4 regions of the Aquamicrobium ahrensii genome follow, and region 1 is predicted to be linked to each of the others. Evidence: riboswitches for the same ligand, from Rfam matches in the RefSeq annotation. Region 1 holds a riboswitch; each other region holds the start of a gene.
The links. A riboswitch is a leader RNA that binds a small molecule or an ion and turns the genes downstream of it on or off. The one in region 1 is predicted to bind cobalamin.
Positions count from the first base shown of each region.

Region 2: another riboswitch for cobalamin. It lies ahead of metE (5-methyltetrahydropteroyltriglutamate--homocysteine S-methyltransferase); the one in region 1 lies ahead of ABID44_RS13185 (TonB-dependent receptor plug domain-containing protein).
Region 3: another riboswitch for cobalamin. It lies ahead of ABID44_RS03690 (aromatic ring-hydroxylating oxygenase subunit alpha); the one in region 1 lies ahead of ABID44_RS13185 (TonB-dependent receptor plug domain-containing protein).
Region 4: another riboswitch for cobalamin. It lies ahead of ABID44_RS03700 (ribonucleoside-diphosphate reductase subunit alpha); the one in region 1 lies ahead of ABID44_RS13185 (TonB-dependent receptor plug domain-containing protein).

Region 1 is NZ_JBEPMN010000010.1:60,929-67,450, forward strand. It holds gene ABID44_RS13175 (FecCD family ABC transporter permease) at 1-633, opposite strand, end outside; gene ABID44_RS13180 (ABC transporter substrate-binding protein) at 630-1,496, opposite strand; gene ABID44_RS13185 (TonB-dependent receptor plug domain-containing protein) at 1,526-3,421, opposite strand; cobalamin riboswitch at 3,587-3,784, opposite strand; gene purE (5-(carboxyamino)imidazole ribonucleotide mutase) at 3,910-4,407, shown strand; gene ABID44_RS13195 (5-(carboxyamino)imidazole ribonucleotide synthase) at 4,404-5,489, shown strand; gene ABID44_RS13200 (tyrosine-protein phosphatase) at 5,589-6,116, shown strand; gene ABID44_RS13205 (GbsR/MarR family transcriptional regulator) at 6,250-6,522, shown strand, end outside.
Region 2 is NZ_JBEPMN010000002.1:159,998-166,519, reverse strand. It holds gene ABID44_RS03680 (hypothetical protein) at 1-243, shown strand, start outside; gene metE (5-methyltetrahydropteroyltriglutamate--homocysteine S-methyltransferase) at 288-2,615, opposite strand; cobalamin riboswitch at 2,711-2,919, opposite strand; gene ABID44_RS03670 (ABC transporter permease) at 2,996-4,270, opposite strand; gene ABID44_RS03665 (ABC transporter ATP-binding protein) at 4,283-4,948, opposite strand; gene ABID44_RS03660 (hypothetical protein) at 4,951-5,412, opposite strand; gene ABID44_RS03655 (alkaline phosphatase) at 5,499-6,522, opposite strand, start outside.
Region 3 is NZ_JBEPMN010000002.1:166,760-171,223, reverse strand. It holds gene ABID44_RS03700 (ribonucleoside-diphosphate reductase subunit alpha) at 1-581, shown strand, start outside; gene ABID44_RS03695 (ribonucleotide-diphosphate reductase subunit beta) at 743-1,864, shown strand; cobalamin riboswitch at 1,970-2,187, shown strand; gene ABID44_RS03690 (aromatic ring-hydroxylating oxygenase subunit alpha) at 2,305-3,552, shown strand; gene ABID44_RS03685 (FAD-binding oxidoreductase) at 3,572-4,464, shown strand, end outside.
Region 4 is NZ_JBEPMN010000002.1:171,333-177,854, reverse strand. It holds gene ABID44_RS03715 (tetratricopeptide repeat protein) at 1-637, shown strand, start outside; gene der (ribosome biogenesis GTPase Der) at 641-2,074, shown strand; gene ABID44_RS03705 (glutamine synthetase family protein) at 2,420-3,775, shown strand; cobalamin riboswitch at 3,999-4,214, shown strand; gene ABID44_RS03700 (ribonucleoside-diphosphate reductase subunit alpha) at 4,318-6,522, shown strand, end outside.

The DNA of each region.
Region 1 (6,522 bases):
GAGCGAACCCAGCATCGCCCAGCCGACCAGCATGAAGGGTGCGGCCAGCCATACATGGGTCATGGAACGGTCGGTGAGGGAACCCAGCATCCAGAACATGATCTCGACGGCGGCGAAAGGATTTGGCGACAGATTGAGCGCAAGCGACGTCATCGCACCGGCGAAGCTGGAGATGGCGATGCCGGCAAGGATGACGAGGAGCGCGCCGCCGCGCTGGCCGGCAATCGCCTGCACCACAAGCACCGCGGCCACCGCGCCGGCGAGGGCGGCGAGCGGCAGGGCCAGCAGGAAGGCTGCCGACAGGCCGGTGTAGATGGCGAGCACCGCGCCCAGCGAAGCCGAGGCGCTGATGCCGAGCAGGCCGGGTTCGGCCAGAGGATTGCGCAGATAGCCTTGCAGCACGGCCCCGGACAGGCCGAGCGTCGCGCCGATCATCAGGCCGAGCAGGGCGCGCGGCAACCTGATCTCGCGCATGATCAGGGCAACGCCGTCGGCCTTGTCGGAGAACAACGCCTTCATGCTTTCCGCAAACGCGATGCCGGCCGGGCCTATGGTCAAGGACAGCAGGAACAGCGCCAGCGTGAGGACGGCAAGCAGGGCGATCAACACAGGATAACGGCGACCGGCGTTCATGGCTGGTTCCGCCTTCCGGCGGCATCCTGCAAAAGGAAGGCGGCGTCGAGCGTGAAGGGAGCGCCGCAGATCATCTTCGCCACCGGCAGGTCGATCATCTCCCGCTTCGCGAGGGCGCGGAAAGCGGGATGAACGAGGTTCTCCTGCGCCAGCGCCGGTGCGCCGTAGTCGCTGCTGGAGCGGCCGATCAGATTAGGCCTGGCCATTATGAGCTGTTCCAGCGGAAGGCGGGTCGAGCCGGTGACGCCGAGTTCTTCGGCGACATTGATGAGCCCCGCCGCCCTGAAAATCTCGCTGGCCAGCGTGCCTCCGCCGGCGGTGTAACTGTTCGGCTCATAGAGCGCGATGGTGCGGCCGGAATGCGGACCGGCCCGGAGGCGCGCCAGCCCGTCGTCCATTTCCGCAACCAGTTCGGCGGCGCGCCGCCGCCGGTGCAGGAGTTCGCCGATGCGCACGATGTTGTCGCGTATGTCGCTGAAGGAACGGGCCGGCGCGAACGTCTCCACCCGGAACCCGAGACGGCGCACCAGCCCGATCGTGGCGCGCGCGGAAAATGTTCCGGCAAGCACGAGGTCGGGCTCCATGAGGAAGATTTCCTCGGCCAGCGCGTGATTGGCCGGAAACGCTTTCGCCTCAACGGCCATGGCCGAGGTGCGCGGATCGCTGGCCAGCACGGAGACCGAATGAAGCTGGTCCTTTCCGGCGATCAGCATGGCGAGCTGATCGGTGCAGACATTCATGGACACGACGCGGCGAGGCGCGGGTTCTGCGGCGAGGGCGGGCTGCCCGAAGACGAAAAACGCGACCGCGCCCAGCAGGAAAGCGGCGGCGAAACACGACAATGCTGTTTGCAAGGCTCTCATCGACCACATTTCGCCGCTGGGGACATCGCTTAGAAGGACCGGGTGAAGCTCAGGTTGAGCGTTCGGCCGGGCGCACGGAAAGTTTCCTTCGTTTCATACTTCTTGTCGAAGATATTCTGGGCGGAGAATTTGAGCTGCGACTTCTCGTCGATCGTGTAAATGGCCGAAAAATCGGCGGTTATGTAGGAAGGAAGCCGCCTTGCGTTGAGCTCGTCGGCGTAACGCGACGAGACATAGAGCAGGTCGGCCGACAGGCTGAGGTCTTGCGTCGGGGTATAGGTGAAGCCGGTGCTGCCACGAAAACGCTCCCCATAGGCGATGTATTTGCCGTGCGTGCCGGGGCTCCTGTTCAGGGGCTCACGTATGTCCACCATCGCCCGTACGCTCCATTGCGGGTCGAAGCGATGCTCCAGGCTGGCCTCGAAGCCGGTGATGCGCGCGCGGTTGATGTTGGAAGGTTGCCACAAACCGTCGGGATCGCTCGGGTCGATCGGCGCCCATGCGATCATGTCGTCTATGTCGTTGCGATACAGCGCCATGTCGAGCGTCGTGCTATCGGTCAGCCGCCAGTTCAGGCCGATTTCGTAGGAGCGCGATTCCTCCGGATTGAGGTCCGGATTGCCGCTGAAGGGGTAGTAGAGATCGTTGAAGGTCGGGGCCCGGAAACCCGTGGCGTAGGAAGCGCGCGTAACCAGATTGTCGGTCAGCTCGTAGCTCGCCCCGGCATTGTATGTGGTGACGTCGCCGAATTGCTCGTTGTCGTCATGGCGAAGGCCGGTATCGACGGTGAGGCGTTCATATTCGAACGAATACTGGCCGAATACCGCGACAAGGTCCCGTTTCGACTCGTCATATGGGCTTCCGGAAACGGCGCTGTTCTTCACCGAGTCGCGATAGGCTTCGATGCCGCCCTGGACGACGTGATGCGTTGCGCCGAGATCAAACTGTTTCTGCGTCGTCGCAAGCAGGCCGTAGCGAAGCGTGTCGAAGTCGTCGCCGCGGACACTATCCTGCGAAAGGGCAGAGTAGTCGAGGGCCGTCGACAGCTCGATATTCGAGGTCCAGCTCTCCGAGTGGTCCAGCCGTGCGCCGAGGCGGCCGGAGAAATTATCCGTGTGGGAGATGTTCCCGTACGGATCGTCGTCGTATTCGTTGCGTCCACGCGTATAGAGGCCATCGGTGTAAATCGCGCCGAGCGCCGTTTCCTTCGACAAGGAGAAGTTGACCGAGCCTCTGGTGAAGCCGTCCTTGTCGGGGTCGTGGCCGGGCGAGAGGCGGTAGTCGTAGCCTTGCGTGCCGAGAATGCTGGCGCCGAAGGAATAACTCAGGCCGTCTTGCGTGCTGCCGCCGACATTGCCGGACAACGTGCCGCCCCAAGGATGCATGACACCGGCCGTCACGCTGCCGCAGGCGTTTGTGCCCTCAGGGCAGGAGCCGCCCTGCTTGGTGATGATGTTGATGATGCCGCCGATGGAGTCGGCGCCATACTGGGCCGAGTGGCCGCCTTTGGCGATCTCGATGCGCTCGATGGAATCGAGCGGGATGCTGGAAAGGTTGAGGGTGCCAGCCGTGGCGGATGCCGCCCGCACGCCGTTGACCAGTATGAGCGTCTGGGCCGCGCTGGTTCCGCGCAGCGACAGGCTGGCGTCGGCGCCCAGACCGCCATTCGAAGTCGCGGTGATGCCCGGCTGCGTCTTCAGCAGCGAGAGAAGGTCGATCGCCGGCGATTTCCTGATGTCCTCCTCGTCGATCACGGCGACCGACGAGGTCGAGCGCTCCAGCGACGACGCGCGCCGCAGCGGCGTGGTCACCACGATCGTGTCAAGTTGAATGACGTTGTCGTCGAAATCTGTCGACTGCTGCGCCCAGCCGGTGCCGGTCAGCGCCAGCGAGCATACGCCTGCCGCCAGAATTTTCTTTCTCATGGTCTTGCCCCCGAATGCCGGACGGTCTTCGCCGGCGGTTTCCATTTCAACCGCGGACCGGCAGGGCAGGGGGATCGGTTCCACCCGGCAGCCGTGAGGCACGCGGCAACACTCTGTGGTGTCACCGCAACGGAGCGCCGCGCCTGATCACACCCCGTGACCCGGCATGGGTGACCAGAACCGGCAGGTCTCCTGACTTCCGCTTCGTCGCCTCCCGCCGCCTTCCCGGACCGTTGCGATCCAGTGGCTCATCGGGGGAGGCTCGGCGGTTACAGTTGCGGGGGCAGTCGCGGCTTGGCCGATCGATCGGCTGACCGTGTTCCCTTTTCATCCGTACTCGGAACCGATTCCACCTGCGACGCTAAGCACTGGCGGTCAGGGCTGTCAATTCCGGCTGCGCTGCCCTGTGGTCCGATTGCGGCGCGGTGCGTCCTTGCGGGGGCGCGAAAATTCCGCTACGTCGCCGCTTTGCTGACGGGAGCAGGGCCTTGACCGACCGACAAGCCGATGTCGCCATCATCATGGGCAGCCAGTCCGACTGGACGACCATGCGCCACGCCGCCGATACGCTGGCCGAGCTTGGCGTCTCCCACAAAAGCCTGATCGTTTCGGCCCACCGCACGCCGCAGCGTCTCTACGATTTCGCCACCGGCGCGAAGGCCGCCGGTTACAAGGTGGTGGTCGCCGGCGCCGGCGGGGCAGCCCATCTGCCGGGCATGGCGGCGGCGATGACCTCCTTGCCGGTGTTCGGCGTGCCGGTGGAATCGAAAGCGCTGTCGGGGCAGGACTCGCTTTTGTCGATCGTGCAGATGCCGGCCGGCGTTCCGGTCGGAACGCTCGCCATCGGCAAGGCGGGCGCAATCAACGCCGCGCTTATCGCGGCCGCCGTGCTGGCGCTTACCGATGCGGAACTTGCCGGGCGGCTTGAGGCCTGGCGAGCGGCGCAGACGGACAAGGTCGCCCTCGAACCGAAGGATGAAGGCTGATGCTGGCTCCCGGATCGACCATCGGCATCGTCGGCGGCGGCCAGCTTGGCCGCATGCTGGCCATGGCCGCCGCGCGCCTCGGCTATCGCATCGCCATTCTCGAACCGCAGGCCGATTGTCCGGCCGCGCAGGTGGCCAACCGGCAGATCGTCGCCGCCTATGACGATCCGGCCGCGCTGGCGGAACTCGCCTCGATCAGCGCTGTCGTCACCTATGAATTCGAGAACGTGCCGGTGGAAGCGGCAGAGGCGCTCGCCGTCCGCGTGCCGGTGCTGCCGCCGCCGCGTGCGCTGGAGGTGTCGCAGGACCGGCTGATCGAGAAACAGTTCCTCAACGGCATCGGCATCGACACCGCGCCGTTTCTGGCCGTCGACAGCGATGCAGGTCTCGCCTCCGCCTTGCAGGCCTTCGGGGGAAACGGCGTCCTGAAGACGCGCCGCATGGGCTATGACGGCAAGGGCCAGCGCGTCTTCCGCAACATGGAAAGCGGCAGCTATGCCGGCGTGTTCGAGGCGATGGGATCGACGCCGCTGATCCTTGAGGGCCTGATCTCCTTCGCGCGTGAAATATCGGTGATCGGCGCGCGTGGCGCCGATGGCGAGGTCGTGACCTATACGCCTGCCGAGAACGTGCATCGCGACGGCATATTGCACACTTCCACGACGCCGGCGGCGATTTCGGCGACGACGGTGGATATGGCGCGCGCCGCCGCCGCTTCGATCCTCGACGCGCTTGGCTATGTCGGCGTCATCGGTGTCGAGTTCTTCGTTCTCGACGACGGTTCGCTGCTGGTCAACGAAATTGCGCCGCGCGTGCACAATTCCGGCCACTGGACGGAGGCCGCCTGCGTGGTCTCGCAGTTCGAACAGCATATCAGGGCCGTCGCCGGGCTTGCGCTGGGCGACACGCGCCGCCACAGCAATTGCGTGATGGAGAACCTGATCGGGGACGATGTGGCCCGCTTGCCGGGGCTCGTGGCCGAGCCCGATGTCATGGTGCATCTTTATGGCAAGGCGGAATCGCGTCCTGGCCGCAAAATGGGGCATTTCACCCGCCTGACCGGCCGCATATCGCACGACTGACCGCGTTTGGGGCTTTCTTCTTTTTCCTGTCGCAAAGAGATGTCAAGGAACAGCCTGCAAGGAACCAAGGAGCCCGTATTGCGACGTCTTCGGATGATCATGGCTTTGTTGCTCGGCGCGCCGGCGCTGATGGGCGCCCATATGGGCGTGCAGCAGCTTATCGGTAATTTCCACGAAGTGATTCCCGGAGAGTTCTATCGCTCAGCCCAGCCGGATTATCGTGATATCGCCGCCTATTCGGAGCGTTACGGTATTCGCGCAATCGTCAATCTGCGCGACGAGAAACCCGATGACGAGGCATTGGCCGCGCGCGCCGAAGCGGAACGGCGTGGCATAAAGATCATCGATTTTCCGATGTCTTCGGCCCGCCGCCTGCCGGTGGAGAAGGCGGCTGAACTGGCCCGGCTGATGCGGGCGGTTCCCAAGCCGTTGCTTGTGCATTGCGACCATGGCGCCAATCGCACCGGGCTTGCCTCCGCGATCTACACCGCCGCCGTCGCCGGGCAGGGCGAGATGGCGGCGGAAATCCAGCTTTCTCCCTATTATGGCCATGTGCCGGTCAAGGGTATCGGCCGATACGAGATGTACCGCTCCTGGGACCGTTTCGAGGAAACCCTCGGCTTCTGAAACCGGTGGGGAAACACCTGCTGTTCCGAACGGTTGCTGTCCGTACGCGTACCGGTGCGACATGGTGCCCAAGTGACTTCGCTCGTGACGAGACGTACTGAATTTTCAGAAATTTCTGAAATTACGGTCCGTCATGAATCTCCCGCCTCTCATCCAGTCCTTCGTGCTGCATTTCGGCGAAATGGGCAGCCGCTGGGGAATCAACCGCACGGTCGGCCAGATCTATGCCCTGCTCTATGTCTCGCCGGAGCCGCTGTGCGCCGACCAGATCGTCGAGGGGCTGGGCATTTCGCGTTCCAACGTCTCCATGGGGCTGCGCGAGCTTCAGGCATGGAACCTCGTCATCCTGCGCCATATCCCCGGCGACCGGCGTGATTTCTTCATTGCGCCGGACGACATCTGGCAG
Region 2 (6,522 bases), on a different contig from region 1:
CTCCCACAACCACTCGACCGGCAAACGGCGGCGAAAATCTCGCCGCTGCCGCCGCCCGAAGAAGTGTTCGTCGACTGGCTGATGTCGGTGCCGCCGCATGCCTGCCTCGAAGACGAGGCGCGCCGCCAGATCGAACTGATCGACAGCCGCCCGACGCTGCATCCGGACGTGCGCTGCCTGCGCGCGCTGCTGGTCGCCGTAGCCGGCAAGGGAAACTGGCCGAAGCCTTCCGCCAGCCTTTGACCCACAGGTTGCCTGCCGCCGCAAATCGGCGACAGGCAAGGCGATCAACCGGCCAGCGCCCGCAATTCGCGGGCGGCCGCCACCATGTTGACCAGAGCCGGCCTGACCTCTTCCCATTTGCGGGTCTTGAGGCCGCAATCGGGATTGATCCAGATCTGGCTGTCGGCCAGCCGCTTGCGGGCCAGCTTGATGAGGTCGGTCATCTCGCCGGTATGCGGCACGCGCGGCGAATGGATGTCGTAGACGCCCGGCCCGATCTCGTTCGGATATTTGTAGTTGCTGAACGCATCGAGCAGTTCCATGCGCGAGCGCGAGGTCTCGATGGAGATGACGTCGGCATCCATCGCGGCGATGGCGTCGATGATGTCGTTGAACTCCGAATAGCACATATGGGTGTGTATCTGGGTCGAATCCCCCACGCCCGAAGACGCCAGCCGGAAGCCGCCGACCGCCCAGTCGAGATAGGCCTTCCAGTCCGCCTTGCGCAGCGGCAAGCCTTCGCGCAGGGCCGCCTCATCGATCTGGATCATGACCGCGCCCGCCTTTTCCAGATCGACCACCTCGTCGCGAATGGCGAGCGCGATCTGGCGGCAGGTTTCCGAACGCGGGATGTCGTTGCGCACGAAGGACCAGTTGAGGATCGTCACCGGACCGGTGAGCATGCCCTTGACCGGCCTGTCGGTCAGCGACTGCGCATATTGCCACCAGCGCACGGTCATCGGGTTGGGCCGCGAGACATCACCGAAGATGATCGGAGGGCGCACGTAGCGCGAGCCGTAGCTCTGCACCCAGCCGGCCTGCGTGAAGGCGAAGCCCGAAAGGTGCTCGCCGAAATACTGCACCATGTCGTTGCGCTCGAACTCGCCGTGAACCAGCACGTCGAGCCCGATTTCCTCCTGCCAGCGAATGGCGGCCTCGGTCTGCTTGCGCAGGAAGGCTTCGTAATCGGCAAAGCTGAGTTCGCCCTTCGCATGGGCGGAGCGGGCCTTGCGCACCTCGGCCGTCTGGGGGAAGGAACCGATGGTGGTGGTGGGGAAGCTCGGCAGGTTCAGCTTCTCGCCCTGCTTGCGGCGTCGTTCGGCAAAGGCGCTCTTGCGGCGTGCCATGGCGTCATCCACAGCGGCCAGCCTGCCCTCGACCAGCGGATCGTGGACGCGGAGCGATTTGCGGCGCGAGGCGATGGCATCGGCGCTGGCCTGAAGCGCTTCGGCAACCTCGCCGCGCCCCCCGGACAATGCCCGACCCAGAAGCACGAGCTCATCGAGCTTTTGCGTGGCGAAGGCGAGCCACGACTTCAGTTCCGCATCGAGCGCGGTCTCCAGCTCCAGATCGACCGGCACATGCAGAAGCGAGCAGGACGGGGCGATCTCGATGCGGTCGAGCGGCCAGCCGCAGACCAGCGGCTTCAGGTAATCGAGTGCGGCGGTGAGGTCGGCACGCCAGACGTTACGACCATCGATCAGCCCGAGCGACAGCACCAGATTCTTCGGCGCCAGCCGTGCCACCTGCTCAAGCTGCTCCGGCGCGCGCACCAGATCGATATGCAGGCCCGAGACCGGCAGCGACAGGGCGAGGTCCAGATTGTCACCGAGCGCGCCGAAATAGGTGGCGAGCATGATGCCGAGCGCTGGCACCTCCTCGGAGAAATGGCGATAAGCCGTTTCCAGCGCGGCACGCTCACCGTCATCGAGATCGAGGACAAGGCACGGCTCGTCGATCTGCACCCAGTCGGCGCCGGCCTTGTACAGACGGCCGAGCAGTTCCGAATAGACCGGCAGCAGCTTGGGCAGCAGCGACAACAGGTCGAACTCCTCGCCGCGCGATTTGGCGAGCCGGAGGAACGTGACAGGCCCGAGGATGACCGGGCGGGTGTGGATGCCCAGTTCCTTCGCTTCAAGGAAATGGTCGACAGGCTTGGCGGTGGCAAGCACGAACTGCTGTTCGGGCGCAAGTTCCGGCACCATGTAGTGATAGTTGGTGTCGAACCACTTGGTCATTTCCAGCGCAGAGGTGCTGTGGACATGGCCCGGATGGCCGCAACCCGCATCGCCCTGGCTGCCCCGCGCCATGGCGAAATAGGTGTCGAGCGGCACCTCGCCGCCCGTCCAGCCGTAGCGCTGAGGGATCGCCCCGATCATGACGGCCGTGTCGAGCACATGGTCGTAGAGCGAGAAATCGTTCGAGGGGATGCGCGTCACCCCCTTGTCGCGTTGCTGGCGCCAGTTTTCGGCGCGCAGGCGCTTTGCCGTTTCAAGCAGCGATTCGGCGGTATCCTTGCCAGCCCAGTAGTTTTCGAGAGCGAACTTGAGTTCGCGACGGCGGCCGATACGCGGCACGCCAAGCGTTGCGACGGGAACTGTCGAGATAGCCATTCCATAACCCCGATGGTTGGAGCGTGGTGACCAGAACAGCCGTCGTCGCCCGCCGGGAAAGCAGACGCACCGCGGCCATCGGGACACCCCGCCCGTGGACGTTTTCTGTCATGGCAGGTCTCCTGGCTCACGGGTCATCGCCTGCGCCCGTCTTCCCGGGGCTTTCACCCCAGTGACATGGATGGACGCAGGCTCTCCGCCTACAGTTGCGGGGGCAGCGCCGGCTTTCCTTTCAAAGGCACCGGCTTCCCTCTTAGCTTCAGGGCGTAAAATACCCCGAAGAACCACGACGAGGCGCAGTGTCGTGGTTTCAGTCACCGCTGTCAATATCACATAAAGAAATGTTTATATCGTGATCTGATCTTTTCGGATTTTTCCTATCAGGATCGCAACGCCTGCGCCGGGGTCTGGCGATAAGCGATGAGCGCGGGAAGCAGGGTCGCTGCCGCGCAGGCAACGAGCAGGAAGAGCAGCGTCCACAGGTCCGCCGCCTGGAACTCCACCGGCATGGCCACGCCGCTGTTTCTGGCCAGATAGCCGGATATGGCCCGCACGATCGCATAGCCGATGGCGAACCCGCAGATCACACCGGCCGCGACAAGGATGAAGACCTCCGTCCAGACCATGCCCATCACCACCGGGCGCGGTGCGCCGAAGGCCCTCAGCGCGCCGATCTGGCGGCGGCGCTGGAGCACGTGAACGGCCACCACCATAAGGATCGCCGCCCCGACCAGCGCCTGCGCGCCCATCGCCACGAAGCCGAGGATACGGCGGGCGTCGCCCAGGGTGCCGTAAAGCCTTGTCAGCACTTCACCGGGAAAGACGGCCAGTGTGGTTTCCGTGCGGTACTGCTGGCGCAGATTGTAGGCGTCGGCAATGCTCTTCGGCTTCACGAGAATCGCAGGCACCCCGGGATTGTCAGTGTGCAGCAATTCGGATTCATCGACCGCTTCGCCGGCGAAGCCCGGGCCGTGGTCATGGCCATGATCGTGGGGAACGCTGGCCACAGCGGCCAGCCCTGCCGTCTGCTCCGGCTCATGACCATGATCGTGATCGTGATTGGCGTGGGTGGCCCACACCGACTGGATCGGCACGAGGATGGCCCGGTCCCACGGCGTTCCCGTAGGCGCCATGCGGCCGACCACCCGGTACTCCACATGCGAGTGCACCTCGCCGGCTTCGCCGACCGCCCCGTGGAAGGGATGGAAGCTGTCGCCGATGGCGCGGCTGACCTGCGCGCCGACGATGGCGTCGCCCATGTGGCTGAACCCTTCGCCCTCGCCCAGCCCGCCAAGCATCTCAACCGCGTCGGAGGTCGTGCCCACGATCGGATAACCGGCCACGAAATCGCCGAAGCCGACGGGAACGGCATTTTCCACGCGCGGATCGGCCCGAAGCGCAGCCAGCGTTTCAGGCGGCAGCAGCGGCAGCGGTGCGGGTTGCAGAAAGATCGACGACAGGATGAGCTGCGTTTCCGAACCCGCAGCGCCGACGACCAGATCGAAGGCGGCCGCGGCACGCGCGCTGCCCAGCCGCAATGCGCGCTCCTGCAGCGTGACGGATACGCCGAGCGCCGTCGCCAGCGCGATCAGCAGGGCGAGGATCAGCGCGCCGATCCAGTTGCGGCGAAGGTCGGCAAGAATGAAATGGAACACTTCTTTCTCCGCTCAGGCCGCCAGGCGGCCGTTCTCCAGCCGCAAGGTGCGGCCCATGCGTTCGATAAGCCTGCCGTCATGGCTGGCAACGATCAGCGTCGAGCCGGCCTCCTGTGCCAGTTCGACCAGCAGGTTGGCGACGGCAGCGCCGGATTCGGCATCGAGGCTGGCGGTCGGCTCGTCGGCCACGATCAGGCCGGGCCTGCCGACCAGCGAGCGGGCAACCGCCACGCGCTGCATCTGACCGCGCGACATGGTGCCGACAAGCTGCTCCGGACGCTCGATCCCCACCCTTGCGAGCAATTCCCGGGCCCGCGGCTGCATCCCCGCCGGCAGGCGCAGGTGCGACAGGCGCTGGGGCAGCAGCACATTCGCCTCGGCGGACAGACCGGGAAAGAGATGAAAGTCCTGCATGACGAGACCCACATTGCGGGCACGCCAGCGGTCGCGCCCGCCTTCCGGCAATCCGGCAATGTTTTCGTCATTCCATGCAACGCGCCCCGAGCCGGCCCGCTCCATGCCGGTGACGATGTTGATGAAGGTCGTCTTGCCAGAACCCGAGGGGCCGACAAGCGCCGCCGTTTCGCCCGCAGCGAGGCTGAGCGAAGGCAGATCGAGCGCCGGAACCGGCAATCCCGGATAGCGCACCTGCAGGCCGTCGACGGAAAGCGCCAGCACGTTCAGACCCTCCGGAAATCAGCGCCGACGATGCGCAGCAGGCTGACGAAACCGGTCTCGGGGTCGGTCCAGGAGCCGACCTCGAGCTTGCCCGAAACCTCGATGATGCCGTTGGCCTGCTCGAAGGTCTGCGCCCGGTCGAGATAGACCACGATGATGTCGTCCGGCCAATCCGCATCCGAGGAACAGAAGGGACAGAGCGCCAAGGGAATTTCGGTGAGCACGAAGAAATCGGCTTCGGCCTTGAGCGGCGGGGCCATGAAGCCGCGCATGACCACGGACCTGCCTTCCAGCGCCTTCACCTTGTCGGAGAAGGTGAGGCCGAGAACGCTGACCTTGCCATACAACTCGTCGAAAGAAATCATGTCGGCGGCCGCATGGGCGGGGCGCGAAGCGGCGAGCGAAAGCACCGCGCCGCCCACCATACCCAGCATCTGCCGGCGTCGGATCTTGCGGGAATTCATTGCAGCCTCCTTTGCAAAGCCTGCGCGGAACGGAAACGGATGCAGGCCCGGAGCTTCTCCGGGCCTGTTTCCCGATGGCGAGGCGCTTACTGCGTCTGCTTTGCGCCCAGCGCCAGAGCGTCGGCCAGCACACGGTAGACGTCGCTCTGCTCCATATAGCCCTTGAAGTTCTCCGAGCCGGGGCCGGTAGCCTGAAGCACCACGTCGTCCACGGCATGGACGCCGGTGTCGCCGTCGCGCGGGATGTTGCCCTGCACCAGAACAGCGCCGGGAACGTCCTTGTAGGCCTCGTTGGCGATGTATTTCTTGTTCTCATCCTGAATGGCCGGAACGAACGGGCCGTCGAGTTTCGGACGGAAGGTCTCGTAGTGGTCGGGGCCGTTGTTGGCCGCCAGGAACAGGCGGCGCGAGACATCGACGCTGTCGGGATAGCCGTCGCCATCCGAGTCGACATAGTTCGGGAAGCCGGCATCGGCATAGGTGCCGACCTTCTCGCGCATATCGTCGCCCGGCTTCTCGTCATCGACCGTACCGATGATCGAGACGCCATGGGTGTGGTCGCCGGTGACGACGATCAGCGTATCGGGGTTCTGCTCGGCAAACTCGCGGGCGACGCCGATGGCCTTGTCGAACTCGATGGTGTCGACCACGGCGCGATCCCAGTCGAGCGGATGGGACATCTTGTCGACATTGGCGGCCTCGACAACCAGCACGAAGCCTTCCGCGTTCTTCGAAAGCTGGCCGAGAGCGGCTTTCGTCATGTCGACCAGACCGGGCTGCTCGGGGAACTTCTCCACGGTGCCCTTCTTCAGGAACTCGCGGTCGAGCGTGGTGTCCATGTTGCCGGTATGGAACAGGCCGAGCACCTTGCCGGTGTTGGAGCCGGCTGCCGCCTCCAGCTCACCCTTGGTGGTGGCCAGCGTATAGCCTGCTTCCCTGAAGCCCTCGATATGGTCGGTGTCGTCCTTGCGCTTGGAGCCGGCAACCGACTGCGGCAGGAAATAGGCCGATCCGCCGCCGAAGATCACATCGGGCTTCAGGTCGAAGATCTGGTTGTTGATGGCGGCCTTCTCGGCGCGGCGGCGGGTGTGGGCGAAGAGCGCGGCAGGC
Region 3 (4,464 bases), on a different contig from region 1:
CCATCTCCAACATCTGCGGCGTGGCGCAGTCGATCGAGCCGGCCTATCAGAACCTGTTCGTCAAATCGAACATGTCGGGCGACTTCACCGTGGTGAACGCCGCGCTCGTCCATGACCTGAAAGCCCGCGGGCTGTGGGACGAGGTGATGGTTTCGGACATGAAGTATTTCGACGGCTCCGTCGGCCAGATCGACCGCATCCCGGACGATCTCAAGGCCCTCTACGCCACCGCCTTCGAAATCGACTCCTCCTGGCTGATCGACGCCGCCTCGCGCCGCCAGAAATGGATCGATCAGGCGCAGTCGCTCAACCTCTACATCGCCAATCCGAGCGGCAAGAAGCTGGACGAGCTTTACCGGCTTGCATGGCGCAAGGGCCTGAAGACGACCTATTACCTGCGCTCGCGCTCGGCCACCCATGTCGAGAAGTCGACGCTCAAGGGCACCGACGGCAAGCTCAACGCCGTTTCGCCGGCAAGCGTGTCGGCAGCGGAAGCTGCCACGCCGATCATGGTCGACCCAAGTGCGGCATGGGGCAAGGCCTGCGCCATCGACGACCCCGACTGCGAAGCCTGCCAGTAAGCAGGCACCCGCCCTCCCCGCCGGGGAGGGCAAAGCTGACAGGCCGGGATGGGGAGACATCGCCCCATCCTGCGCCATCACCATTCATGCGATCCCGACCGGCCTCCGGCCGATGCCTGAAGCGTCAGGGATGGGTGCGCCAAGCCTAACCGGAGAATGAGATGCTCGACTGGTCCGAACCCAAAAACAACCCTTCAATCCCGCTTCCGGGCAAGGATGCGCCTGCCGGCGACGCCACCGGCCTTGGCGAAATCGAGCGGGGCGCCGCGCGCGTGACCGTCGATGAAAAGCGCATGATCAACGCCCGTGCCGACGTGAACCAGCTCTTGCCGCTGAAGTATCGCTGGGCATGGGAAAAGTACCTCTCCGGCTGCAACAATCACTGGATGCCGACCGAGGTGTCGATGCAGGCCGACATCGCGCTGTGGAAGTCGAAGGATGGGCTGACGGAAGACGAGCGGCGCATGCTCAAGCGCAATCTCGGTTTCTTCGCGGCTTCCGAATCGCTGGTGGCGAACAATATCGTGCTCGCCATCTACCGCCATCTGACCAATCCCGAATGCCGGCAATATCTGCTGCGTCAGGCTTTCGAGGAGGCGATCCATACCCACACTTTCCAGTACATCGTGGAAAGCCTCGCCCTCGATGAAGGCGAGCTGTTCAACATGTACCGCGAGGTGCCGTCGATCACCGACAAAGCCGAATGGGCGCTGAAGCACACGCAGAACCTCGACAATCCCGACTTCAAGACCGGCACGCCGGATGCCGATCAATCCTTCCTGCGCGACCTTGTCGCCTTCTACGTCATCTTCGAGGGCATGTGGTTCTACACCGGCTTCGCGCAGATCCTGTCGCTCGGCCGCCGCAACAAGATGGTCGGCATCGCCGAACAGTACCAGTACATCCTGCGCGACGAATCGATTCACCTGAATTTCGGCGTCGACGTCATCAACCAGATCAAGCTGGAAAACCCGCACCTGTGGACCAAGGCGTTCCAGGACGAGGTGCGCGGCATGATCCTCGACGCAGCCGAACTGGAAGCCGCCTATGGCCGCGATACGATGCCGCGTGGATTCCTCGGCCTCAACGCGGCGCTGTGCGAGCAATACATGCACTTCATCGCCAACCGCCGCTGCGCCCAGCTCGGCCTCGCGCCGGTCTTCGCCGAGACCGAAAACCCGTTCCCATGGATGAGCGAAACCATGGATCTGAAGAAGGAAAAGAACTTCTTCGAGACCCGCGTCATCGAGTACCAGAACGGCGGCGCGCTGGCCTGGGACTGACCTGGATCGCCGTGGGACGGCAGGTTCACGCGTCACGGCATCGCCTGTCGTCTTTGCGCCGGGGCGATGTCGCTTTCTCATGCTCCTCGCCACCGCGAATGGTGTTCACATCAATATGCTTAAGGTGCCCGACCGCCTCGTGCGGAAGGGAGAATTGGGAAGCCGGCGCCCTCGCAAGAGGAAGTCCGGCGCTGCCCCCGCAACGGTGGCGGAGCGCAAACCTCGACGGTGAACCACTGGGGAGATGCCCCCGGGAAGGTGTCGAGGCGGTCCTTTACGGGACGCTCCGGAGCCCGGAAACCAGCCTTGAGCACGTTGGTCTCGACTGATCGCGGTGGGCGGTCAAGGAGCGAATGGCGTACGACCCGGCCGCCGGCGTCGGCGGTTGCCGTTCCTTCCCCAAATCACCACCAAGTTCAGTCCTTTAGCGAGGACAGGACATGGACGCCCGTAACGAAATGCTCACGCTGATCCGCGCCCGCAGGCACGGCTGGTCGCTGGAGCAGCCCTTCTACACCGATCCCGATTTCTTCAGGCTCGACATGGAGCTGATCTGGTATCGGGACTGGCTCTTCATCGGCCATGATTGCGAGGTGGCGAAGCCGGGAAGCTTCTTCACCGTGCAGGTCGGCTCCTACCCGATCGTGATCGTGCGCGACCGCGAAGGCAGGATCAGAGCCTTCCACAATTCCTGCCGCCACCGCGGAAGCCGCGTATGCACGACGCCGAAAGGCACCTCTGCGCGGCTGGTCTGCCCCTATCACCAGTGGACCTACGACCTCGACGGCAGGCTGCTCTTCGCCCGCCAGATGGCCGAGGATTTCGACCCGTCCGCCCATTCGCTCAAGCCCATCGCCTGCGAGAGCGTCGCTGGCTACATTTTCATCTGCCTTGCGGACGAGCCGGCCGATTTCGAGCCGTTCCGCATGCTGATGGAGCCCTATTTCGCACCGCACAAGCTTTCCGAGGCGAAGATCGCCTATGAATCGACCATCGTCGAGAAGGCCAACTGGAAGCTGGTGTGGGAGAACAACCGCGAATGCTACCACTGCGCGGGCAACCATCCGGAACTGTGCAAGACCTTCCCGGAAGCGCCCAGCGTCACCGGCGTCAATGGTGCCGAGAGCGATCCGGAGATGGTGGAGCACTGGGAAAAATGCGAGGCGGCGGGCCTGCCAGCGCGCTTCCGCATCGACGAGGCCGGACAGTTCCGCGCCACCCGCGCGCCGCTGCTGCGCGACGCGGTGAGCTACACCATGACCGGCAAGCCCTCGGTGAAGCGCAATCTTTCCGATCAGGTCAGCGCCGATCGTATCGGCACGCTGATGCTCTATCACTACCCCGCCACATGGAACCATGTGCTGATCGACCATGCCGTGACCTTCCGCGTCATCCCGCTTGGCCCTGAAGAGACCGCCGTCACCACCAAATGGCTGGTCCACAAGGATGCGGTCGAAGGCGTCGACTACGATCTGGAGGAACTCATCCATGTGTGGACGGAGACCAATGATCAGGACCGCCGCATTGTGGAGGAGAACGCCTTCGGCATCCGCTCGCCGGCCTATGAGCCCGGCCCCTATTCGGAACTGCATGAAGGGGGCGTGATCCAGTTCGTGGAATGGTATGCGCACTTCATGGAGCCACGGCTTTGCGAGGGTGAAAAGCCCAGGCTGAAGAACGTCGCCTGAGGAGAAGCCGATGAACGCCATGACCGATCCCGGGCTCTACCGCCATCTGGACGAGATGGCCCCGTGGAACGATCGCCTTCAGGTTCTGGAGGTGATCGGCATCGCGGACGAGACGCCGGAGGTGAAGACCTTCACCTTCCGGTCCGATGCGCAGACATGGTTCCGCTACAAGCCGGGCCAGTTCATAACGCTCGAATTGCCCGTGGACGACGGGCCGCTCATGCGCACCTACACGCTGTCGTCGTCGCCATCGCGCCCCTTCTCCATCGCGGTGACGGTGAAGGCGCAGCCGGGCAGCGTGGGCGCCCGCTGGATGTTCGACAATCTGGGTGTCGGCGCGCGGCTGAAAGCGTTCGGGCCGGGCGGCGAATTCACCCACCACAACCATCCGGCCGCCAAATATCTGTTCATCTCGGCCGGCTCCGGCATCACGCCGGTGATGTCGATGCTGCGCTGGCTGAACGACTGCGCGCCGGGCACGGACGTGTCCTTCGTCAACTGCGCGAGGCGGCCGGAAGAAATCATCTTCCGCAAGGAGCTTGAGTTGCTGGGCTCGCGCATGCCCGGCCTTTCGCTGTCGTTCCTGATCGAGGAACGCTCGTCGCGCGAAAGCTGGTTCGGCCATATGGGCCGCATCGACGCCGTGCGCCTGCCGCTTCTGTCGCCCGACTTCCGCGAGCGCGAAGTGTTTTGCTGCGGCCCCGAACCGTTCATGCGGGCGGTGCGCGAGATGTTGCAGGCCGCCGGCTTCGATATGGCGTTCTACCATCAGGAAAGCTTCGGCGCGCCGCCGGTCGAGCCCGCGCCCGCCGCCTTCCCCGAACTGCCCGCCAATGCGGACGCGGGCACGGCGCCCGCCGCAACCGTGCCGGTGCGCTTCAGCCTTTCCGATGTGGAGGGCGAATGCCTTCC
Region 4 (6,522 bases), on a different contig from region 1:
AAACGAAGAACTGCGCAAAGAGCAGGCCAAGGCGATATGGAACCGCTTCGGCCCGCTGATAATCGCCGTCGCCGTCCTCGTCGTCCTGGCGACAGCCGCCTTTGTCGGCTATCGCCATTGGGATGAAAGCCGCGCCAACCGCTCCGGCGACGCTTTCTCGCAGGCGCTCACCCTCGCCAATGAAGGCAAGCAGGAGGAAGCGCTGGCGGCGCTCGCCGCTCTCCAGAAGGACGGCTACGGCGCCTATCCGGTTCTGGCGCGCCTGCGCGCCGCGACCTTCAAGGCCGACAGCGGCGATGTGGCCGCCGCGGTGACCGAACTCGACGCCGTCGCCGCCGACAACGCCATTCCGCAGGGCCTGCGCGACATGGCGAAGCTGCGCGCCGCGCTGCTTCTGGTCGACAGCGGCTCCTATGCCGACGTATCCGCCCGCGTCGAGGCGCTGGCCGTGGATGGCAGCGCGCTGCGTCATTCCGCCCGCGAAGCGCTTGGGCTCGCCGCCTGGAAGGAAGGCAATGGCGCCGACGCGCTGAAGCTGTTCGACCAGATCGTGGAAGATCAGCAATCCCCGCAGAACATTCGCCAGCGCGCCACTCTCATGTCCGAACTGATCCGCGGTTCGGGCGGCGCGTCGTGACGCATGAGCTTCAAAGCCGCCATCATAGGCCGGCCTAACGTCGGCAAATCCACGCTTTTCAACCGGCTGGTGGGGCGCAAACTGGCGCTGGTCGACGATACGCCCGGCGTAACGCGTGACCGCCGCGTCCACGCCGCGAAGCTCTATGACCTCGCTTTCGAGGTGATCGACACCGCCGGTTTCGAGGACGCGCCCGCCGCCAGCTTGCCGGGACGCATGCGCGCGCAGACGGAGATCGCCATCGACGAGGCCGACGTCATTTTCTTCGTGGTGGACGCCAAGGCCGGGCTGATGCCCGACGACCGCACCTTCGCCGACATCGTGCGCCGCTCCGGCAAGCCTGTCGTTCTTGTCGCCAACAAGTCGGAAGCGCGCGGCGCTCAGGGCGGCTTGCTGGAGGCGTGGGAACTGGGTCTGGGCGAGCCGGTGCCGGTTTCGGCGGAGCACGGCATCGGCATGCCGGACCTGCGCGACGCGGTGGTCGAGGCGCTGGGCGAGGAGCGTGTGCTCGGCGCTGAAGACGAAGACGACGAGACGCTGGCGGCCAGCGAAGTGCTGATCGGCGAGGACATTTCCGACCCGGAAGCCGAAGCGCCCGCCTATGACGAAACCAAACCGCTGCGCATCGCCGTGGTCGGGCGTCCCAATGCCGGCAAGTCCACGCTCATCAACGCGCTGATCGGCGAGGAACGGCTGCTGACCGGGCCGGAAGCCGGCATCACCCGCGATTCGATTTCCGTCGACTGGGACTGGCGCGGTCGCCAGATGAAACTGTTCGACACCGCCGGCATGCGGCGCAAATCCAAGGTCCAGGAGAAGCTGGAAAAGCTTTCGGTGGCCGATGGCTTGCGCGCCATCCGTTTTGCCGAGATCGTCATCATCGTGCTCGACGCCACCATCCCCTTCGAGAAGCAGGACCTGCAGATCGCCGACCTCATCGTCCGCGAGGGTCGCGCGCCGGTCATCGCCTTCAACAAGTGGGACCTGATCGACAATCCGCAGCAGGCGCTGGCCGAACTGCGGGAGAAGACCGAACGGTTGCTGCCGCAGGTGCGCGGCATTCAGGCGGTGCCCGTCTCCGCCGAGACCGGGCGTGGCCTCGACAAGCTGATGGATGCGGTGGTGCGCACCCACAAGGTGTGGAACAGCCGCGTTTCCACGGGCAGGCTGAACCGCTGGCTGGAAGGCATCCTCGCCCATCATCCGCCGCCCGCCGTCGCCGGCCGCCGGCTGAAGATCAAATATGTGACGCAGGCCAAGACGCGCCCGCCCGGCTTCGTCGTTTCCTGCTCACGGCCGGACGCCATGCCGCAATCCTATGTGCGCTATCTGGTCAACAATATGCGCGAGGCCTTCGACATGCCCGGCGTGCCGATCCGGGTCGCATTGCGCACCTCGGATAATCCTTTCGCGAACCGGGCCCGCAAGAAGAGCTGACCCCGCCAACCGGCTTGGCAAGTCGATATCCGCCGGATATTGTCAACGCCAAGATGGTTCGCTCCATGCGAACCGCGGGGATGGCGCTGGGGGGAACGCACTTTTTTGCTTGCTCTCGGGAAGCCTCTCGCCGGCTTCAACGGGGGCAAGTTTCAAAATTCCCGGGAACAGGACATTCCGGTCCGGGCGACCGCTGACCCGATACGGCGCGCACAGGCGGCGTCGTCCCTTTTTCTCCCCTGACATTGTGAATCCTGCCGCGCCTTTGCGCGGCCTGCGCGCGTGCGGTTCCTTGCGAGCCTTCCGCGTCCTCACCCCTATGTTCGACCAACCCGGAGGCATCAATTGAGTGAAGCGATCAGGGAGGTTCTGGACTGGCTGAATGGCCGGCCCGACATCCAGAGCCTGAGGGCCGCGGTCTGCGACCTGAATGGCATCATGCGGGGCAAGCGCATTCCCGTCGATCAGGCGGTCAAGGCCCTGCAAGGCAAGCTGCGCATGCCCTATTCGGTATGCGGTGTCGACATATGGGGCGAAGACATCGTCGGCAACAAGCTGGTGTTCTCGACCGGCGACGCCGACGGCATCTGCCACTGGACCGGGCGCGGCATCCTGCCGATGGAATGGACCGCGCACCCCACCGCCCTCGTTCCCCTCTGGCTGTCCGACGAAAGCGGCGCGCCTTTCCTTGGCGATCCGCGCCAGGTGCTGGCCCGCATCCTCGACCGCTACAAGGCGCTAAACCTCACGCCGGTGGTCGCCACCGAACTGGAATTCTATCTGGTCGATCCGAAGCCGGCGCGGCCGCGCGGACCGGTCTCGCCGGTCACCGGCCGTCGGCTCGATTCCGACGCCGCCCTTTCCATCGACGAGATCGACGATTTCGAAGGTTTCATGCACGATGTCTATGAAGCCTGCCGGGCGCAGGACATTCCGGTCGATTCGGCGATCGCGGAAAACGGCGTCGGCCAGTTCGAGATCAACCTCAACCATGTCGATGACGCGCTGCGCGCCGCGGACGACGCCATCCTGTTCAAGCGCACGGTGAAGGGCATCGCCCGCCAGCACGGTTTCATCGCTTCCTTCATGGCGAAGCCCTATGGAAAACGTTCGGGCAGCGGGCTGCATGTCCATTTCAGTCTCCAGGACAAGGACGGCGCCAACGTCTTCGACGACGGGACCGTGCGAGGCTCCGACACTTTACGGCATGCAGTGGGCGGATTGCTCGCCGCGATGGCGGAGAGCACGCTGGTGTTCGCGCCCCATTTCAACTCGTACCGCCGCCTGCGTCCGAATTCCCATGCGCCGACCGCAGTGGCCTGGGGCTACGAAAACCGCATGGTGGCTATCCGCATTCCGGGCGGCCCTTCCTCGGCGCGCCGCATCGAACATCGCGTCGCCGGGGCCGACGCCAATCCATATCTTGTGCTGGCCGCGATTCTCGGGGCAGCGCTTATCGGCATCGAAAAGAAGCTGAATCCCGGCGAGCCGGCGACGACAGACGTTTATGAACGCAACCTGCCCAAGTTGCCGCCTGACTGGGCCTCGGCCATCGCCAGTTTCGAAAGCGGCAACCTCGTCGCCGAGATATTCCCCGACGCGTTGCGAGGCTGGCTGGTCGCGTGCAAAAGGCAGGAACTCGAAACCTTTGCGCTGCGAGTCAATAATTTCGAGTTCGAGACCTATCTGGAAGCGGTCTGATCCCGCGCGTCGGCGCAACGGCCGCCGCCCGCACTCCCTGTGTCTATCTTGCGCCGGGTGTTCCGCCCGGCGCCAAAATGCTTCAGCATGGCTGAGGCGACCGAAGCCGCTCGATCATTCCCGCGCCAACATTCATGCACAGGCAGCCTTTGGATAGCGTGGATAAAATCACCCTGCCATTATAATTTCCACGCTAGCTGTTGACAGAAAAAAGCACCCTGATACTAAATGTAGTTGCCATGGTTCCTTTCTGAATCCTTATGGTTCGGCAAGGCTAAGAGGGAAGCCGGTGCCCTTCCGGGGAATTCCGGCGCTGCCCCCGCAACTGTAAACGGTGAGTCGCTGTCTCTTTCGTGTCACTGGCGCCAGAAGCGCCGGGAAGGCCCGACGGCGACGATGATCCGTGAGCCAGGAGACCTGCCCTGACGATGCACGAAACTCGGGCGGGGTGTCCCGGAGGTGCGCCTGCCCGCGCGGCCTGAACCGCGCTTTCCGGCATGCGTCGCCTTCAACGTCCCCGTCCACAGCGCCACGGGGACAAGATGCCGGCGACCACTGCACTCCAGACAAACGGGACCGATGCGGTTCCACCATCCATCGACACCGAAGTCCGCACCCCGACCGAGCCGGGCTACCGCATCATCCGCCGCAACGGATCGGTCACGCCCTTCGATCCGACCAAGATCACCGTTGCGCTGACCAAGGCGTTTCTGGCCGTGGAGGGTTCGGTGGCGGCCGGCTCGCGCCGCGTGCATGACGTGGTCAAGGATCTGACGGAACAGGTCGTGTCTAACCTCATGCGCCGCGTTGGCGAGGGGCGCACCTTCCACATCGAGGACGTGCAGGATCAGGTCGAGCTGGCGCTGATGCGTTCGGAGCACCACAAGGTCGCCCGCGCCTATGTGCTTTATCGCGAGGAGCGCACCCGCGAGCGGGCGGCCGCCAGGGCGTCCACAATCGAGACGGCGGCGCCTTCGCTCCACGTCACCCTCGCCAATGGCGAAAAGGCGGCGCTGGACGAAGACCGCTTCCGCCGCATCGTCGAGGAAGCCTGCGAGGGACTGGAGGCGGTGTCGCCGCAGACGATCCTGACCGAAGCGCTGCGCAACCTCTATGACGGCATCACCGAGGACGAACTGTCGCTGGCGCCGATCCTCGCCTCGCGCACGCTGGTCGAGACCGAACCGAATTACAGCTTCGTTTCCGCCCGCCTGCTGCTCGACCGGCTGCGCCACGAGGCGCTGAGCTTCGTGACCGGCCGCTCCGAGCAGGCCACGCAGGCCGACATGGCCGGGCGCTACGCCACCTATTTCCCCGAATTCATCAGGACCGGCATCGAGGCCGAGCTGATCGACCCCGAACTCGGCCGCTACGACCTGAAGCGCATCGGCGCGGCGCTCAAACCGGAGCGCGACCTGAATTTCCAGTATCTCGGCCTGCAAACCCTCTACGATCGCTATTTCCTGCACACCAAAGGCAAGCGCTTTGAGCTGCCGCAGGCCTTCTTCATGCGCGTCGCCATGGGGCTCGCCATACGCGAGATCGACCGCGAGGCGCGCGCCATCGAGTTCTACAATCTGTTGTCGTCCTTCGACTTCATGTGCTCGACGCCGACCCTGTTCAATTCCGGCACGCTGCGGCCACAGCTCTCGTCCTGCTTCCTCACCACCATCGGCGACGATCTCGAAGCCATCTTCAAGGGTGTCCGGGACAACGCGCTGCTCGCCAAATATTCCGGCGGCCTCGGCAACGACTGGACGCCGGTGCGCGGCCTCGGCGCCCACATCAAGGGCACCAATGGCGAGAGCCAGGGCGTCGTGCCTTTCCTCAAGGTGGCCAACGATACGGCCATCGCCGTCAATCAGGGCGGTAAGCGCAAGGGCGCGGTCTGCGCCTATCTGGAAACATGGCACGTCGACATCGAGGAATTCCTCGATCTGCGCAAGAATACCGGCGACGACCGCCGCCGCACGCACGACATGAACACCGCCAACTGGGTGCCGGACCTTTTCATGGAGCGCGTCGCCGCCGACGGCGAATGGACGCTGTTCTCGCCCGACGAGGTGGTCGACCTGCACGACCTTTACGGCGCAGCCTTCCGCAAGGCCTACGAAGCTTATGAGGAAAAGGCGGCGGCCGGCGGCGTCAGGGTGTATCGCAAGGTGCGGGCGCTCGACCTGTGGCGCAAGATGCTGACCATGCTGTTCGAGACCGGGCATCCGTGGATCACCTTCAAGGACCCCTGCAACATCCGCTCGCCGCAAGGCCATGTCGGCGTGGTGCATTCGTCGAACCTGTGTACGGAAATCACCCTCAACACATCGAAGGACGAGGTGGCCGTGTGCAATCTCGGCTCCGTCAACCTCGCCAACCACGTGGCGCAAAAGGGTCTCGACCTCGACCGTCTGGCGCAAACAGTCGCCACGGCGATGCGCATGCTCGACAACGTCATCGACATCAACTTCTACACAATCCCCGAAGCGCGCGCCTCGAACCTGCGCCACCGCCCGGTCGGCCTCGGCCTGATGGGCTTCCAGGACGCGCTGCAGGCGCTGCGCATCCCTTATGCCTCCGAGGCGGCTATCGAGTTCGCCGATCGTTCGATGGAGGCGATCAGCTATCACGCCATTTCAGCGTCGGTGGAACTCGCCGCCGAGCGCGGCCGCTATCCGAGCTTCGAGGGTTCGCTGTGGTCGAAGGGCATTTTGCCGCTCGATTCCATCCGCCTGCTGGAGGAGGCGCGCGCG